DNA from 4 places in the Alteromonas sp. AWJ4_199 genome. Region 4 is predicted to be linked to each of the others. Evidence: predicted binding sites of a transcription regulator. Region 4 holds the regulator's gene; each other region holds the start of a gene.
What was found. Region 4 encodes sigma-54, which starts transcription at its own class of promoters, with help from an activator protein. Its sites were predicted from a motif close to GTTGGCACGNNNNTNGNNT; they were not measured.

Region 1 (3,182 bases), on a different contig from region 4:
AAAGAAAGGGTCTGAAGCACCTGTGAACCAAGAGAAAGTGGACCGTCTTAAAAAAGCGATTCAAAGTGGTGAGTACAAGGTTAATCCTGAAGTGCTTGCTAATAAAATCTCGAAGCTAGAATCCGAGATTTTTGGTACTAAATAATTCGGCACTAAATAATCTGGTGTCAAATAACTAGTTAGAATTTATCAGACACGTTCAATGAGACAAGTATAGTGACAGAACAAGTAAGCCAGTTAACACAAGCATTATCACGTCAAGTGGAACAAATGACTTCACTTGCGTCGCTGCTTGAAAAAGAACTGCAGCTTATTAGCTCGCGTGACGCTGAATCTTTGATGAACTTGTTAGACGAAAAAACAGCCCTTCTGGGTTCTATTCAATCGCTGGATGCAACGATTGAAGACGCTATCGACAACGAAAATGCGATGTCGGAAGACGATGAAGCATTAATGGTTGAGGCAAAGAAGCTTCTTGAAGATTGCAAATATCGAACACAGGTTAATCAAAAAGCCGTAGAGCAAGGACAGCTACGCCTCACACACTTGCGGAATTTGATGATGGAAGTTCGAGCAAAAGAATCACTTACTTACGACAAAAAAGGGAAGCCAAAAGGCGGAACTTTAGGTGCCGGAGTGAGTGCTTAAGCGTTTACGCCGCATTTTAACGTCGCGGAGTACTAATCGCTTCGGCAGGCAATCTCACTTCCTTATTACGCACCTTTATATACTTTCTTTCGATGTTGTTGGTGCGACCCTCCTTTGGGTTTTCTTCTAGTAATACTTTACATCTTTCACTCGGCGCGGCTTAGCAGTCGACAAATAAATATCGTAGACTTGCTGCATATCTAAAGAAAGCTCAGTTACGTAAGTATCTTTCCCAACGGGATAGGTTTTAACGACCTCGGCGCCTCTTATTACTCCTTCCACAGACGCGCGTAACGTTTCACTGTCAACAACAAGGCGTGATACAGACTGACTACCTTCTATTTTTTGACCGTATACCTGCTCGGTCAACTCTCGGTATGCATCTAATTTTGACGCTTTCATCGCCATTATTAGCTTCATACTGTCAGACTCGCCTTTTTGCGATGAAATCGGTGCGTAACCAACCGCCTTTAAAACAGGGTAAGTTTCAGGCTCAACGGTTTCCCATTCGACGTGCTTATCGATAATGCCACATCCACTCAAAGAAACTGCCAGGCCAAACATAGAAGACCGCAAAAGTAGCTTTGAATTTTTTAGTCTATTCAACCACATAATTTAAAACCTCTGTGTGCATTAATAACGACTTAGTGACGTCTGATTGTTTACTTTCATTACCTATGTAGGCTAATAACCTTTGAGCAAAGCGTTATGAGGCGACTAAACTTTCATAACACATTTTGCAGTTTTAGACCTTGGTTAGAAGGAAATAAGCAATATATGCGCCCGTTTGCTTTTAAAGATAGCTTCCCACTTTAATTGGCACTTTTTTCGCATAGAACTCGCGTAGGTCTCGCATTGATTACGACATTATTTAATCGCAATAACTAAACAACCACAGAGGTGTCACGTGCGACAAGCAAGCAAAACAACGCTAATGGCATGTTTAAGCAGAGCAATGGCCGCTGTTTGCCTACTTAGCCTAATCGCTGGGCAAGCCCATGCCGTTTGGTATGAAGCCACTGGACAGGCTGTGGTAATGAACGGTAACAAGGAAGCAGCAAAACGCGCAGCAACACAGGATGCGCTCAAACAAGCTATGTTATTTGCTGGGGCGTCAGTGCAAAGTGTAGCCAAACTAACTAATGGGCTTCTGAAAAACGAAGAGATGACAATTAGTTCAACGGGCGAAGTCGAACAGTTAGAGCTCGTCAGCGAAACTTATAACGGTGATGTAGTCACAGTTAGTGTACGTGCAGACATCTTTCCTAGAGGGGAAGTATGCTCAGCACAGCAGGACCAAAAGCACTTTGCCACTACTCACTTTAGAATAAGAAACAGAACACAACTGACTGAAGGAAATATTCCACACTTTGATAAGGCGTTTACGCAGCGTTTAGCTAAGGCAATGCAAGAACAGACAGACAATCTCAGTATTACTTACGTTGCTCCCCATACTGCAAAGTTTGATAGCCGTTATACCGACAAAAACGTACGTACACTATCAGATCAAAGTAACACGCAATTCGTTATTGTCGGGGTTATTGATGATTTAAGCGTTACACAAAAAGAAGCATCCATGTTTACACCATGGCGAAGCAACACTTCACACCGTGCTTTTGCAATGTCTGTACAAGTTTATGACGGAATAAACGGCGGCCTATTGTTCAGTTCCTCTTACAATGCTAATGAAGAGTGGACGTTTGACAGATTTGAAGACATTGATGAATTTTCGTCATCCTTTTGGCAATCACGCTACGGTCGGGCGATTGATGGCTCAATCAGCCAATTAATAGAGGATATTAAAGAAGCGACAGCCTGCCAACCTGTTACGGGTCGCGTTATCAACATTGCGAACAACAAAATTTCGATATCTCTTGGGCGAGATAATGGCATATCTGAAAAAGATGAACTATACCTTTATCAGGCCAAAGAGGTGGTCGATAATCGCGGTAGAAAATATCTTCAATATACACTCTACCCCGGTACATTTATTGTTGATAGTGCATATGGCAATTCGTCTGTGGTAGTCAACGCTACATCGGGAATTACTGCGAATATTCAGGAAAACGATTTTGTAGTTAAGAAGTAAATTAGCTTTCACTTTATCAAATGTAAGTCACTGGCGTTGGGGAAACAGGGTTGGAATATCAACAAACCCGTGTTATACCTATAACTACGTATAGTATCTAATACTTAAACTTCAGATAGAGATAAGTACTCTCTCTTATACTTTAGTATGACCTACATAATAAAAATATGACCCTTTCTCTGTTTGCGTCGCACTGCTTAGCATTAGTAGCCTTGCTACTGGCTGGACAACAACTGAGGGATCACTATGTCATCGAGTTTCCAAAGCTCGAACAGGAAGTTAAAAATAATTTTGGAGCTGACAAAGCCTTACATGTCAGTGCGCTAGAAACTAAACTTCACGACCTTGAAAATAAGGCTGTTAAAGAGCAGCTAATCGGTGTAAACGCTTTCTTTGACGAGCATATCCAGTACGCTACCGACGATATCGTATTCAAACAAAAAGA
Region 2 (3,182 bases), 1.8 Mb from region 4:
GTAAGGTTCTTGTGTTTCGCCGTCAACTTCTTTAAGAATTACTTCTGGACGAGATACAGCAAGCTCGTAACCTTCACGACGCATGTTTTCAATAAGAATACCCAAGTGAAGTTCACCACGACCTGATACGCGGAACTTATCAGGGTCTTGAGTTTCTTCAACGCGAAGCGCAACGTTGTGTACTAGTTCGTCGTTAAGACGCTCAAGAATGTTGCGTGACGTTACATATTTACCTTCTTTACCCGCAAACGGAGACGTGTTTACCTGGAAGGTCATGGTTACAGTAGGCTCATCAACCGTAAGCGGAGGAAGCGCTTCAACTGTATTTTGGTCACAAATTGTGTCAGAGATCTTAAGTTCGCCAAGACCTGTGATAGCAATGATGTCGCCAGCATGCGCTGATTCAACTTCGTGACGTGCAAGACCAAGATAGCCGTAAACTAAGCCAACTTTACCGTTGCGCTTTTCGCCATCAGCTGTAACAACAGTTACTTGTTGATTTGGCTTAACTGAACCGCGCTTAACGCGACCTACACCGATTACACCCACGTATGAGTTGTAATCAAGCTGAGAAATCTGCATTTGGAAAGGACCGTCGATGTCAGCATCTGGCGCAGATACTTGCTCAACGATAGTTTCAAATAGCGCAGTCATGTCTTCTTGAGGCGCGTCTGCATCGTGTGATGCCCAGCCATTTAGTGCAGAAGCGTAAACTACTTGGAAGTCAAGCTGCTCGTCAGTTGCGCCTAAGTTATCGAAAAGGTCGAATACTTGATCCATTACCCAATCAGGGCGTGCGCCAGGCTTGTCGATTTTATTGATAACAACAATTGGCTTAAGGCCTTGGGCAAATGCTTTTTGCGTAACGAAACGCGTTTGTGGCATTGGGCCTTCTTGTGCATCTACAAGTAGAAGTACAGAGTCAGCCATTGACATTACACGTTCTACTTCACCACCGAAGTCAGCGTGTCCAGGAGTATCTACGATGTTGATTCGGTAGTCGTTCCAGTTAATCGCTGTGTTCTTAGCTAGGATGGTAATGCCACGTTCTTTCTCGATGTCGTTCGAGTCCATTACGCGCTCTTCTTGCTCGCCTCGAGATTCAAGGGTGCCAGACTGCTGTAACAGTTTGTCTACCAGGGTGGTTTTACCGTGGTCAACGTGGGCGATGATTGCGATGTTACGCAATTTACTAATATCAGTGGTATTCATGCTTATATAGAGCCTGTGTAAATCGATGCCAACTTAATTCGGGAATCGAATAAGTCTGCATTAGATTTGTTGCAAAAAAATGCAGATAGAGAAATTTGCGCGGATTGTACAGAAAAACCTCGACGTTTGCGCACCTTTTTTTGATCCTATGTCACTTTTATTGGAATTAACTCTTCAGTTTAAAAAATAAACATATTAATTGCACCGAATTGAGCAGAGACGGTGGTGGTGTGATAGAAAGTGATCTAGGCTAAATGACATAAAAGTAACAATTAAGCACCACTATGGAGCGCCAGTGCACTTTATTAGTGCAATGCTATTCAAATGGAAGTGATAGATGCCTGTCCATGCCGCAAAATTCGGCTTGCTTGTAAATGGCATGATAATCGCTTTCACTTTTGCCACTGTTGGAGTGAAGCTGATCATTCCGCATTTTTACATTAAACCTGGAGGACACGATGTCAGTAGATAAGGCATTAGAACTGATTAAAGAAAGTGAAGCGAAGTTTGTAGATTTACGTTTTACCGACACTAAAGGTAAAGAACAACACGTATCAATTCCTGCAAGTGTTGTTGATGAAGAATTCTTCGAAGAAGGTAAAATGTTCGACGGTTCTTCAATTGCTGGTTGGAAAGGCATCAACGAATCAGATATGGTTCTTCTTCCAGACGCAGACAGCTGCGTTGTAGACCCTTTCGCAGAAGAAACACAAGTAAACATCCGCTGTGACATTGTTGAGCCTTCAACAATGGAAGGTTACGAGCGTGACCCACGTTCTGTTGCACGTCGCGCAGAAGAGTACTTGAAATCTACAGGTATCGGCGACACATGCTTCTTCGGTCCAGAACCAGAGTTCTTCCTTTTTGACGATGTGCGTTTCCACACAGATATGGCAGGCTCGTTCTACAAGATCGACTCTTCAGAAGCAAAGTGGAACTCAGGTGAAGAATTTGAAGGTGGCAACATGGGTCACCGCCCAGGCGTTAAAGGCGGCTACTTCCCAGTACCTCCGGTAGATTCTGCTCACGACATTCGTGCTGCTATGTGTATGGTTATGGAAGAAATGGGTCTTGTCATTGAGGCTCACCACCACGAAGTAGCGACAGCGGGTCAAAACGAGATCGCTTGTGAATTCAACACATTAGTTAAGAAAGCTGACGAAATTCAAGTTTACAAGTATGTGGTACACAACGTTGCACACGCATACGGCCAAACTGCTACCTTTATGCCTAAGCCACTTGTTGGCGATAACGGTTCTGGTATGCATTGTCACCAGTCTATCTCTAAAGACGGCGTGAACATCTTCGCAGGTGACAAATACGCTGGTCTTTCTGAAGAAGCACTTTACTACATCGGTGGTATCATTAAGCACGCGCGTGCAATCAACGCCTTCGCCAACGCTTCTACAAACTCTTACAAGCGTCTAGTTCCTGGCTTCGAAGCGCCGGTAATGCTTGCATACTCTGCGCGTAACCGTTCTGCATCAATTCGTATTCCACACGTAACTAGCGATAAAGCGCGTCGTATTGAAGTACGTTTCCCTGACCCAACAGCTAACCCTTACCTTGCATTCTCTGCAATGCTAATGGCTGGCCTTGACGGTATCAAAAACAAGATCCACCCTGGCGATGCTATGGATAAAGACTTGTACGATCTACCTGCAGAAGAAGCGGCTGAAATTCCAACTGTTGCAAGCTCGCTTGAAATGGCACTTGAAGCACTTGATAACGACCGTGATTTCCTTAAAGCCGGTGGCGTAATGACTGACGACATGATTGATGCTTACATCGACCTTAAGTCTGAAGAAGTGACTAAGCTTAACATGACAACTCACCCAGTTGAGTTCGACATGTACTACAGCGTGTAATAACACACTGTATAGCAATTTTCACAAAAGCCCGCTATGCGGGCTTTTTTTATGCGTATAAATTATCTACTATGTTCTTGTAAATAGAGTGATAAAGAATAC
Region 3 (3,182 bases), on a different contig from region 4:
ATGCTAATGGTGTCATCGCCTAAGTCTAAGCCTTCATCAGCGTCAAATTCATCTGCTTCGTTAGACTCATCAGGGTTGATAAGACGACGCAGCATAGGTCGAATTACAAAGATGATAAGTACTATTATAACCAAGCCACCAACAACTAGCTTAAGAATTGGCAGAAATCCTGGCTGTTCCCACAAAGGCGCATCTTCAATTTCACCTGCATCCATACGAGTAAAGGGTACGCTAACCACTTCTAGCGAGTCGCCGCGGGTTACATCAAAGCCGATTCCGCCCTGTAAAAGCCTACGAATGTTAAGAATTTCTTCTTGTTTGCGTGGGGTTGGCGTTATAGCGCCGTCTTCGCCTGAAACCTGGGCATAGTCTACTGCCACCGACACACTTAGTCTGCGGATCACACCTGTCTGCTTTTTGGTATGACTAATGGTGGTATCAAGCTCGTAGTTACGGGTCGATTCTTTCGCTGTGCGCCCTGGCATAGTTTGCTGATTACCGCCCACAGCATTTTCTGGAATATTAGAATCTAACGGAGGCTGATTTGACAATGCACCAGGAATACCACCCACGCCGCCACCCACGCTGTTCTCTTCCATGATCATTTCACTGCGAACCGCAGGTAAATCAGGGTTGTAGCTGCGCTGAGTTTGCTCCATAGCAGTAAAGTCCATCGTAACGTCAGCTTGCGCCGTGTAGTTACCTATGCCCAAAACTGGAATGAGTATGGCGTCGATTTTTTCTAAGTACTCTTGCTCGCGCTGACGTTCAATTTCGTATTCTTTTCTGGCACGGGCACTCATTGAATCTTGTGAACCCGAATTGAGCAGGCGGCCATTGCTGTCTGTTACTGTTACTTTTGACGGCTCCATGTTTTGAACTGCAGATGCCACGATATCAACGACCGCATCAACTTCTTCACCGGCAATAACGGCACCGCGCTTAGCCGTTAGCACAACGGTTGCCGACGCTTTCTTCTCTCTACGTGCAAACACGTTCTCTTTTGGCATAGCTAAAAGAACACGGGCTTTTTGAATACTGGCGATATCTTCAATGGTTGCAGCAATTTGTTGCTCGCGGGCGTGTTTTAAACGTTCCATTTCAACACGCTGGCTAACACCAAACCCCATATCCTGCATAATGATATCGGTACCAGCATCAGAGGCCTTAGTTAACCCTTGGCGGGTCATGCCCAAACGGATATTTTGAAATTCGTCACTTCTTACATAAACAATATTGCCCTCAAGCTTATAGTCGATTTGGTTTGCATCCATATAATCGAGGGTTTCAATAAGCTCTTGGGTTTCCATTTTCGCAAGGGGGCGATAATCAGGTTCTTGCGACCAAATAAGAATAAAGATTGCGATGGCCACACAGATGACCAAAACAACCACAAGGGCCATTTGGCGCATCATATCTGCACTGCCTAAAGTATCCATAAAACCAGATTTGTTTTCTGGCTCATTGTCCACTGCTTGATTTTGTTCAGGAACCGTAAGGTTTGTACCTGTAGCTTCAGCCATAACCTACTCCACCTACACCGGCATATTCATTATTGTTTTATAGGCTTCAAGCACTTTGTTACGCACTTGAACAGTGGCTTCAAAAGCAATACCCGCCTTTTCTTTCGTCAGCATAACTTGCGCCAAACTTAAACTTGGGTCGCCCATTTCAAAACGTTGCTGTGCATCTTTTGATTCGAGCTGCATGCCATTTACACCATCAACCGCATTCTTAAGCATGGTCGAGAAATCACTTGCCGAGCTATTAACTTCACTAAGCGGCTGTTGCTGAGGCTCGTTAACTTGAAGACGAGTTTGCCCAATCATGTTCTGCATTTCTTGATACAAACTATTGGCTTTAACGTCCATAACCACTCCTAGCGTTTCTTTGAAAACCGCCTGAACACCGGCGAATACATAATCTATAAGAGTGAATTAGCAAGGGGCTTGCCAACTTTAAAAAACCTTAAATTTCAATGCGATAATAACTAAATGAGAGGGTAAGCCAAATTTATGGCGTTTGATTTGAAGGGAGTAACAAAAAACCGCCGCCTTCTTTACTTCAGAGGCGACGGATAACGGGGATGAAACGAGAGATTCAAAACAGCAGTACTATGCTGGTACTTCAATACCATCTTCACGCATACGCGCTAGTTTATAACGAAGGGTACGAGGGCTTATACCTAGCTTTTCTGCTACGTCTTTGCGCTTACCATTACAAGATACCAAGGTATCAAGAATAATTTGGTGCTCCTGATAACGAAGCTCTGAGCCCAATTTGTTATCTTCAACCGGCTCTTGTGCAACTTCAAGCGGGGCCGACATGTCTTCGTCAATCATTAGATCGCTAGCATCTATTTCATTGTTTTCACAAAGAATAAGCGCGCGTTGAACCACGTTCTCCAATTCTCGAACGTTTCCTGGCCAGCTATATTGCGACAATTTATTGCGCGCAGCAGCACTTAATCTGATAGTACCCAAGCCCTGTGAACTGGCGTGACGCTGAACAAGATGTTCGGCAAGCGGAACAATGTCTCCTGGGCGTTCCGATAGCGGGCGCCATTCAATAGGAAATACGTTTAAGCGGTAGTATAAGTCTTCTCTGAATTCGCCAGCATCCACTGCTTTTCTTAAATCTCGGTTACTCGTAGCAATAACTCGCACATTAAGTTTAACGGTTTTTCGTCCGCCAAGGCGCTCTACTTCACGCTCTTGTAACACGCGCAGTAATTTAGCCTGCAGTGCCAAATCCATCTCAGTTATTTCATCAAGTAACAGGGTGCCGTCTTGGGCTTGTTCAAACTTACCCGGACAGGCCTGAATAGCACCAGTAAAAGCCCCTTTCTCGTAACCAAACAAAGTCGCTTCCAACATATTTTCTGGAATAGCAGCGCAGTTGATGGCAACAAAAGGTGCATCGCTTCGCGGTGACTGGTCGTGAATATAGCGAGACAGCACTTCCTTACCCGACCCGCTTGGACCCATCACCATAACGGTAGCTTCAGACTTCGCAACTTTCCGCGAAAGCTCAAGTAGCTTCAAACTTGAAGGGTCGGCTACGATTGGCGTACGTGACTCAATTTTTTGTGCAGGCGCGTAGCGCCCTACTAAATTAAGCAATACTTCTGGCGCAAAAGGCTTTGAAAGGTAATCCGTTGCGCCATCACGCATCGCTTGTAC
Region 4 (3,182 bases):
TTCAGTAATTGGTGCAAGAAGCGCAGATTCCGCCCTAATAGCTTCCGATAGAGACTTATTTAGCTTAGCTAAAGGGTGAAGACGGCGAGTTTCGCTAAAGCGCTTAACCAGAACGTCGTCGCTTGCGTCAATGTATACTATAGTCATCGACCAAGAGGATGGCAGGTAGTCTAGAATCTCTACCAAGTCGTCAGGGTTTTTGGGGAGATTCCTAACGTCAATACTTACCGCAACTTGATCGTATTCATCAACAACAGTATGGGTGAGGGTGGGAAGCAAATTTACTGGGATATTATCAACACAGTAATAACCTAAATCTTCCAAAGCGCGAAGTGCGACAGACTTACCAGACCCCGAACGACCACTGATTATGATCAGCTTCACCTAAACTCTCCCTTATATTCTGGTTTCATCACATACGCGTTGTTGAATAAAGTGCCTATCTATAATGTATAAGCCCTTATTGTTTAACTTAATGCAGAAATAATTTCGTCGCTGGTTGTTGCACGACGTATTGTTTTAATCGTTTCTTTGTCGCTTAGCTTACCGGCTACGGTAGCCAGTGTCTGAAGGTGTCCTTCGGTTTGCTCTTCGGGAACGAGAAGAGCAAAGAATATGTCTACGGGCTTTTCGTCTAGGGCATCAAAGTTGATAGCTGGTGTACTTGTTACAACGATTGCTATTACCTTCTCAAGGCCTGCTAGGCGGCCGTGGGGCAGTGCTATGCCGTTACCTATACCCGTGCTACCCATACGTTCTCGAGCCATCAAGCTATTTAAAACCGTTGCCTGGTCGATGTTATCGTTATGCTTGGCAGCGATATCAGCGATGATCTCAAGAATTCGCTTTTTACTATTACACTGAACCGCACACTCGGTGCGGTCCAGACTTACGATGGCTTGTATATCCATGCTTAATTAACTACTAATGTTTTTTCAGTTTTTCCTTATGCTTGATTACCTGCCGGTCGAGTTTATCAACCATGCTGTCAATCGCCGCATACATGTCGGTATTTTCTGAGGATGCGAATACTTCAGCGCCACTTAAATGAACAGTCGCTTCAGCTTTTTGATTTAATTTTTCAACGTTCAGGATGACATGCACATTAGAAATGTGATCAAAGTGACGTTCAAGTTTGCTGAACTTCGTATCGACATAATTACGCAAAGAGTCGGTGATTTCGACATGATGACCAGTAAGGTTGATTTGCATATTTCGTCTTCCTTATATTATTAAGCCCGGTTAGATAAGGCTTTTGCGTTGGTTCGACGGCGGGATCGATAACGATTCCCGGTATTTTGCTATTGTTCGCCGAGCGACTTTTATGCCTTGCTCGGCCAACAATGAAGCAATCTTGCTATCACTTAGCGGCTTGCTAGGATTTTCCGCAGCCACTAACTTCTTGATCAAAGCACGAATCGCTGTAGATGAACACTCACCACCTGACTCGGTTGCTACGTGGCTTGAGAAGAAATACTTCAATTCAAAGATGCCACGGGGCGTATGCATATACTTCTGTGTTGTCACACGCGAAATAGTCGATTCGTGCATATCTACCATTTCTGCGACATCATTTAGCACCATTGGTTTCATCATTTCCGGGCCGTGCTCAAAAAAGCCCATTTGCTGCTGCACAATGCAATTTGCAACCTTCATCAAGGTATCGTTGCGAGATTCAAGGCTCTTTATGAACCACTTAGCCTCTTGCATGTGTGAGCGGATGAATTGTGAATCGCTGCTGTTCTTGGCACGGCGACTCATTGCTGCGTACGTTTGATTTACGCTTAATTTAGGCAGACTGTCGGGGTTCAGCTCAACCACCCAACGGCCATTTTTCTTGGTTACTGAGACATCAGGAATAACGTATTCAGGCTCTTTAGTAACTAAAGCACTACCTGGGCGAGGATTCAAGGTTTGGAGTAAACGCATTGCTTCGCGCAGCTGATCTTCTTTCAATCGGCTCTTACGCATTAGCGTGCGGTAGTCTTTACTGCTCAGTAAGTCTGAATATTCCTCAATAAGCTGCTTCGCTTCAGCAAGCCACGGTGTGTCTTCTGAAAACTGGCGCAATTGCACCATAAGACACTCTTGAGGTGTACGAGAACCTGAACCAATGGGGTCGAACATTTGAATGCGCTTAAGCACACATTCTATTTCGTCCATTTCGATAGGCTCTTCTAAGTCATCGTCATTAACAGCATCTAAGATATCGTCAAGGGTAACGGTTAGATAACCGGATTCGTCGATTGAGTCGATGATAGCCGTAGCAATAGCGCGGTCAGTGTCTGAAAAGTGAGTGAGGCGCATTTGCCAAAGCAAATGCTCTTGGATGTCTTCGGTAGTTTCACCTTGGAAGATTTGTTCGTCATCATTAGACGGGCCAGGCGCAGGCGCAGAAGAGGCGGAGTAGTACTCGTCCCAGGTGCTGTCGATAGGCAGCTCATCGGGAAGGTCGTTCTTCTCCAGTGCATCTCCTGCCTCTAGCGTGTCGCTTGATGCAGAAGCTGTCGCTTCAGCAGCACTATCGTCACTATCGACATTGTTCTTTTCTACTTGTGGCTCGTCGTTACCTTCTTCCACTTCTAACAGTGGATTAGAGTCGAGTGCCTCTTGAATCTCTTGCTGAAGATCAAGCGTAGAAAGCTGCAGCAGCTTGATGGCCTGCTGCAACTGAGGTGTCATGGTAAGTTGTTGGCTAAATTTTAGCTGTAAAGATGGTTTCATCTACGTCTTATTTAAATGCTCTAAATTGAATATACCAGAGCGAAACTGAAAAATGACAATTCGGTTACATTAACTATAGCCTGAATTGTTCGCCTAGGTATACATCCCTTACTTTTTGATTACTTAAAACCTGTTCCGCGGTTCCTTGCGCAATAAGCTCACCATGACTCACAATGTACGCCTTTTCGCAAACATCCAATGTTTCGCGTACGTTATGGTCCGTGATAAGGATACCAATACCCCTATCGCGAAGATGCTGTATTATCTTCTTTATATCATTAACTGATATTGGATCAACACCAGCAAATGGTTCGTCTAACAAAATAAATTGTGGTTTCGCTGCCAAAGCGCGAGCAATCTCTACGCGACGACGTTCTCCCCCTGACAAACTCATGCCCGTACTATTACGTATATGGTTGATATTAAATTCATCAAGTAGTGCATCAGCTTCTTCTTCT

Region 1: ACXAER_RS18300 (flagellar assembly protein T N-terminal domain-containing protein) is a predicted target of sigma-54. The motif match lies at 1,464-1,482, and genes of this name have one in related genera.
Region 2: glnA (glutamate--ammonia ligase) is a predicted target of sigma-54. The motif match lies at 1,586-1,604, and genes of this name have one in related genera.
Region 3: fliE (flagellar hook-basal body complex protein FliE) is a predicted target of sigma-54. The motif match lies at 1,939-1,957, and genes of this name have one in related genera.

The regions. Positions count from the first base shown of each region.
Region 1 covers NZ_JBSWUR010000003.1:265,653-268,834, forward strand. Annotated here, with positions in the region: gene flgM (flagellar biosynthesis anti-sigma factor FlgM) at 1-145, shown strand, start outside; gene flgN (flagellar export chaperone FlgN) at 217-648, shown strand; gene ACXAER_RS18295 (LPP20 family lipoprotein) at 775-1,260, opposite strand; gene ACXAER_RS18300 (flagellar assembly protein T N-terminal domain-containing protein) at 1,556-2,737, shown strand; gene ACXAER_RS18305 (transglutaminase-like cysteine peptidase) at 2,905-3,182, shown strand, end outside.
Region 2 covers NZ_JBSWUR010000001.1:3,275,376-3,278,557, reverse strand. Annotated here, with positions in the region: gene typA (translational GTPase TypA) at 1-1,212, opposite strand, end outside; gene glnA (glutamate--ammonia ligase) at 1,671-3,080, shown strand.
Region 3 covers NZ_JBSWUR010000003.1:212,411-215,592, forward strand. Annotated here, with positions in the region: gene fliF (flagellar basal-body MS-ring/collar protein FliF) at 1-1,523, opposite strand, end outside; gene fliE (flagellar hook-basal body complex protein FliE) at 1,536-1,871, opposite strand; gene ACXAER_RS18045 (sigma-54-dependent transcriptional regulator) at 2,115-3,182, opposite strand, start outside.
Region 4 covers NZ_JBSWUR010000001.1:1,494,447-1,497,628, reverse strand. Annotated here, with positions in the region: gene rapZ (RNase adapter RapZ) at 1-384, opposite strand, end outside; gene ptsN (PTS IIA-like nitrogen regulatory protein PtsN) at 468-911, opposite strand; gene hpf (ribosome hibernation promoting factor) at 925-1,212, opposite strand; gene ACXAER_RS06515 (RNA polymerase factor sigma-54) at 1,243-2,724, opposite strand; gene lptB (LPS export ABC transporter ATP-binding protein) at 2,798-3,182, opposite strand, start outside.